Linked DNA regions of Labrenzia sp. PHM005. The protein of the gene in region 1 interacts with the protein of each later gene in a pairwise test. Links are inferred from orthologs where the notes say so. Each region holds a gene or a part of one and is shown on either strand. Other genes may lie near its edges.

Region 1 (2,910 bases):
GCGATGTGGCGGGAGCAGTATCATGAAGGGCTGTCAACGCAAATGGCAGTTATTCCCATTCCGGTACGCAGCAAATTGCCGGTTATGCTTGAAATGAGGCGCGCCAACGTTATAGTCCGCGCCACCAGAATTGAGCGTTTTGCCAAGGGCCGGAAAAAAGGCCTGGGCTTAAGCGAAACGCCCCTTAGGAGAGTTGAATGTTGATCACCCCAGCCTATGCGCAAGGTGCCGGAGCCGCCGGACCTGATTTCCTCATGTCCCTGCTGCCGTTCGTGGCTATCTTCGCGATCATGTATTTCCTGATCATCCGGCCGCAGCGCCAGCGCATGAAGCAACATCAGGAAATGGTTGCCAATCTGCGCCGCGGTGACACGATCGTCACGACTGGTGGACTGATCGGCAAGGTCGCCAAGGTTGTCGATGACGGCGAACTGCAGGTGGAACTTTCTGAAGGCGTGAAGGTTCGTGTCGTTCGGTCCATGGTTCAGGAAGTCCGGTCCAAAACCGAACCGGCCAAAGAAGGCGCTTAAGGCGCACATTGCTGAGACCAGTTTTGATGGGCCGGAAGTGTTTCGGCCCGTCCGCTTTTAAGGCTTGACCATGCTCTATTTCGCACGCTGGAAAATTGCGCTCATCGTCCTCGTGGTTGTCGCGGGATTTGTGACGACGTTGCCCAACTTCTTTTCCGCAAAAACCATCGAAAGCTGGCCGGACTTCCTGCCGAAGAACCAGATGGTCCTCGGGCTTGACCTCCAGGGCGGGGCTTACCTGCTCTATGAGATCGACCAGAAGGATTACATTCAAAAGCGCATGAAAGCGCTTGTCAGCGACATGCGGGGATCGCTGCGCGAAAGCCCAAGGATCGGCTACACCGGTCTTGGGGTGCAGGGCGAAGCCGCCCAGGTCCGCATTCGTGATCTGACACGCCTGGCTGAAGCAGAAGAACGCCTGCAGCCGCTGGTCAATCCGTTGGTCTCCAACATCTTTGCCGGTCAGCCGGTGAATGAGTTTGAGATTACGGTCACTGACGATGGCCTCGTCCGCTTCACCTACTCTGAGCAAGGCCTTGCTGACCGGATGACCAACATCGTCCAGCAGTCGATCGAAGTCATCCGCCGCCGCGTCGATGAACTGGGCACGACGGAGCCGAACATTCAACGTCAGGGCACAGACCGGATCCTGGTGGAAGCTCCGGGTGAAGATGACCCGGAACGGCTCAAGGATCTTGTGGGTCAGACAGCACAATTGACGTTCCACATGGTCGACACTTCCATGTCCGGCGATCAGGCGCTGCAAAGCCGTCCGCCGGTTGGCACTGTCGTCATGATGTCGGTGGATGATCCGCCGCTGCCATATCTCTTGGAAGAAGCACCGCTTTTGTCTGGTGAAGATCTGGTGGATGCGCAGGTCAGCTTCGACCAGCGTAACAATGAGCCGGTTGTCAATTTCCGTTTCAACACCTCCGGTGCCCGGAAATTCTCAACAGTTACCCAGCAAAATGTTGGCCGTCCGTTTGCGATCGTACTCGACGAGGAAGTCATTTCCGCACCTGTTATCCGCGAGCCGATTACAGGCGGCGCGGGTCAGATTTCCGGCAACTTCACCGTTGATGGGGCAAACGACCTTGCTGTCTTGCTTCGTGCCGGTGCCTTGCCGGCCAAGCTGACGGTCATCGAAGAACGGTCCATTGGTCCGGGTCTTGGTGCCGATTCCATTGAATCCGGCAAGATGGCCTCCATCATCGCTGGTGTCCTGGTGATTGTGTTCATGATCCTGGCCTACGGACGGTTCGGCGTCATTGCGGATATCGCACTTGTTGGGAATATGTTCCTGATTTTTGGAGCCCTAACGTTCCTGCAAGCCACGCTCACCTTGCCGGGCATCGCCGGTATCGTTTTGACCATCGGTATGGCGGTGGACGCCAACGTGCTGATCTTTGAACGTATCCGCGAAGAAGCGCGGGCAGGACGGTCGGCCATTTCTGCGATTGATGCGGGCTACAAGCGGGCGCTTGGCACCATCTTGGACGCCAACATCACCACGCTGATTGCCGCCGTTATCCTGTTCCAGCTTGGATCCGGACCGGTTCGCGGCTTCGCCGTGACCCTGGCGATCGGGATTTTCACCACCGTTTTCTCAGCCTTCACGTTCAGCCGGCTTTTGGTCGCCCTCTGGGTGCGCTTCCGCCGTCCGTCCGTCTTGCCGATTTGATCCGGGAGTAAAGACCAATGTTGCTGAGACTTGTTCCGGACAACACGAAATTCAAATTCATGTGGCTGCGGAAAATCAGTTTTCCGCTGTCTATCCTGCTGGTGGTTGCTTCACTTGCGGGGTTCTTCACCGTCGGCCTGAATTTCGGCATCGATTTTAAAGGTGGCACGATCATCGAGATCAAGACCGATGGCCCGGCCGATATCGGTGCGATCCGCTCCGAATTGTCGAGCCTCAACTTGGGCGATGTTCAGGTGCAGGAGTTTGGTGCGCCAGACGACATCCTGATCCGGGTTGAAGAACAGCCAGGCGGTGAACTTGCCCAGCAATCGGTTGTCGGCAAGGTGCGGACCATCTTTGCCGATGACAATGTTGACTTCCGCCGTGTTGAAGTGGTCGGTCCACGCGTTTCCGGCGAGCTGGCCCAGGCTGGCGCGATCGCGGTGATCGCATCGCTTTTGGCGATCATGTTCTACATCTGGTTCCGCTTCGAATGGCACTTTGCCGTTGGGGCGATCCTGACCACGGCCAACGACGTGGTGGTCACTGTCGGCCTGTTTGTGCTGTTGCAGCTGGACTTCTCCTTGTCGAGTATCGCGGCCGTCCTGACGATTATCGGGTATTCGCTCAACGATACCGTGGTTGTCTATGACCGGATCCGTGAGAACCTCAGGAAATACAAGAAGAAGCCACTGACCG
Region 2 (3,107 bases), 4.0 Mb from region 1 along the record:
GACAATTGCTTCGATTGTGCTGGTTGCCAGCGAGCGCCGGATTTCCGGCACAGCCAAATGGGCAAGCCTTGCCAGCACGGCCGCCCTTCTCGTTATGGTGATCATTGTTGCAATGGGCTGGCTTGGCAAATATCGGGCGGAATATGCCGCTCAGGTCGAACTTGGCATCCTTCGCGACCGCATTGAGACAGAAGCTGCACAAGCGATTGCGACCAAACAACAGATCACGCCGCAGATGGTGGGCGGCTGGACCCAGGAACTTTCCATGATCGGACGTCGATTTGCTGAAAACTATGGTGAAGCGACAGTCCTGCCCGAAGTGGACCGGTTTGGCCAGTAACGCACCTGTTGAATAAAAATTCGCGGCCAAGCCGCACGACCGATAAAGAGATCTAGTTATGAAATTCACTCTGTCCTGGCTCAAGGACCATCTGGAGACCGACGCCAGCCTTGAGGAGATTTTGGATCGCCTGAACATGATCGGCCTTGAGGTGGAAGAGGTCACCAATAGGGCAGATCGGCTGAAGCCATTCAAAATCGCAAAAGTTCTGGAAGCCGAACAGCACCCGAATGCCGACCGCTTGCGTGTTTTGAAAGTAGACACCGGCGAAGGTGACCCGGTTCAAGTCGTCTGCGGCGCACCAAACGCGCGGGCGGGCCTGGTCGGCGTACTCGGCAAGCCGGGTGATTATGTTCCTGGCCTTGATGTCACGCTTTCCGTTGGCAAGATCCGCGATGTCGAAAGCTTCGGCATGATGTGCTCTGAACGTGAACTTGAGATGTCCGACGAGCACGATGGCATCATTGACCTGCCGTCAGACGCTCCAGTGGGAGTCAACTATGCGGAATGGGCCGGACTGGATGAACCGGTCATTGAAATCGGCCTTACGCCGAACCGTCCAGATTGCACTGGTGTTTATGGTATTGCCCGTGACTTGGCGGCTGCAGGTCTTGGAAAGCTAAAAGAACGTTCGCACGAACAGATCCGCGGCTCCTATCCCTGCCCGATCGATGTAGCGCTCGATTTTGGCGACAAAAAACCAATGTGTAAGGCCTTCGGTCTTCGAATGGTCAAAGGTATCAAGAACGGCCCGTCGCCTCAGTGGCTGCAGGATCGCCTGACCGCTATCGGCTTGCGTCCGATCAACGCGCTGGTCGACATTACCAACTACATCACTTTTGACCAAGGCCGCCCGCTGCACGTCTTCGACGCGGATAAGGTCCATGGCAATCTCGTCGTGCGCCGCGGCAAGCAAGGCGAGAAGATCGACGGACTGAACGACAAGTCCTATGACGTTGACGATACGATTTGTGTCATCTCCGACGACAATGGCGTTGAGAGCCTTGGCGGCATCCTGGGCGGCGTACCGTCGGGCTGTACCGAAGACACCGTCAATGTACTGATCGAATCCGCGCTTTGGGACGAAGACGATATAGCCGCCACTGGCCGCAAGCTCGGCATCAACACTGATGCCCGATACCGGTTCGAGCGTGGCGTCGACCCGGACTACATGATGCCTGGCCTCGAATATGCGACTCGTATGGTTCTGGATCTGTGTGGCGGTGAGCCGTCTGAAGCCATCCGGGCCGGCGATATTCCGGACAGCACCAACATCATTGATTTCCCGTATTCTGAAATCAAACGCCTGTCTGGGATCGAAACCACTCCAGCCGAAGCCAATGTCACCCTGAAAGCGCTCGGGTTCTGGATTTCTGGAACCGGTGACACGGTTAAAGTTGCCGCCCCAAGCTGGCGCCCGGACATTGAAGGCAAAGCCGATCTGGTTGAAGAGGTCACACGGATCGTGGGGCTGGACCGGGTACCGTCTACACCGCTGCCGCGCATAGGAACGGTGGCACAAACGGTGCTTACGTCCGGCCAGATCCGCCGCAGCAAAGCCCGCCGGGCACTTGCAGCCCGGGGCTTCAACGAATCTGTCACATGGTCCTTCATTGCAAAGGAGCATGCAGAATTGTTCGGCGGCGGCGGCGCGACGCTGTCGCTTGCCAATCCGATTTCACCGGACATGTCGGACATGCGGCCAAGCCTTCTGCCGGGTCTGTTCATGGCAGCTCAACGCAATGCGGATCGCGGCTATGGTGACGTGACCTTGTTTGAGATCGGCCAGGTGTTTGAATCGGATACGCCTGACGGTCAAAAAACGGTTGCTGCCGGCGTTCGCCGAGGAACAGCGAAGATGGCCGGCAGTGGCCGCCACTGGTCTGGTGCTTCTGAGGCTGTCGATGTTTTTGATGCTAAAGCGGATGCGGAATCCGCGCTTGCAGCAATCGGTGCTCCGGTCGACAAACTGCAGGTGGTGGCCGATGCGCCGAACACATTCCACCCCGGCCGCTCCGGCTGCCTGAAGCTGGGCCCGAAGAATACGCTCGCAGTCTTTGGCGAGGTTCATCCGCGTATCTTGCAGAAGATGGATATCGAAGGCCCGCTGGTCGCCTTTGAAATCAATCTGGATGCCCTGCCACAGCCAAAAGCAAAAGCCGGCCGGTCGAAAGGTTCGCTGAATGCCTCCGACTTGATGCCGGTTCGCCGTGACTTTGCGTTCCTGGTTGCCAAGGACGTCACAGCCGAAAAACTTCTGCGTGCGGCCCGTGGTGCGGAGAAAAACCTGATCGCGGACGTTACTCTGTTCGATATCTATGAAGGCACCGGTGTCCCTGAAGGACAAAAATCCGTCGCGATCGATGTCGTTCTTCAACCGCGCAAGAAAACACTCACGGACGAAGAAATCGATGCCGTGGCCAAGAAGATTATCGCGAACGTCGAGAAAGCGACCGGCGGTACGCTTCGCGGCTAATTGATCTCTTTGATCGCCGCGCGGAAATACTGCGCGGCGATCAATCAGGTTTAACGCCTAACAAATACAAACGAAGTGACGACCTTAGCGGGTAAACCGCTTTGGTGTGACGCTGACGCAGCGGCGCACCGCACACCGCCCAACATCTTTGGTGGGCACATAGTCCACCTTTGCGAATTCATTGTGTTGGCAGAAACCTCTGTGCTCAACATACCGGTCAAATGTGTGCTGGCCGGTACTCATAACGGCAGCGCCGCGTTGTGCAATGAATGACTGCACCTGACCGCAGCT

The links. The genes of interacting proteins can lie anywhere in the genome.
Region 2: the proteins of secD (region 1) and pheT interact in binary tests that used the Escherichia coli proteins (3 or more experiments, as listed by UniProt). The link is inferred for Labrenzia sp. PHM005 from one-to-one orthologs.

The regions. Positions count from the first base shown.
Region 1 is NZ_CP041191.1:4,159,080-4,161,989, reverse strand. Bases 10-2,905 are described here. They hold secD (protein translocase subunit SecD), read left to right. Parts: upstream 10-600; coding sequence 601-2,211; downstream 2,212-2,905. Other genes in these bases: secF (protein translocase subunit SecF), read left to right, coding at 2,229-2,905; yajC (preprotein translocase subunit YajC), read left to right, coding at 198-530. Outside these bases: more of secF, read left to right, coding at 2,906-2,910. UniProt on the Escherichia coli protein: Part of the Sec protein translocase complex. Interacts with the SecYEG preprotein conducting channel. SecDF uses the proton motive force (PMF) to complete protein translocation after the ATP-dependent function of SecA.
Region 2 is NZ_CP041191.1:167,161-170,267, forward strand. Bases 15-3,107 are described here. They hold pheT (phenylalanine--tRNA ligase subunit beta), read left to right. Parts: upstream 15-398; coding sequence 399-2,816; downstream 2,817-3,107. Other genes in these bases: FJ695_RS00925 (phenylalanyl-tRNA synthetase subunit alpha), read left to right, coding at 15-340; FJ695_RS00935 (hypothetical protein), read right to left, coding at 2,901-3,107. In the rest of the region: more of FJ695_RS00925, read left to right, coding at 1-14.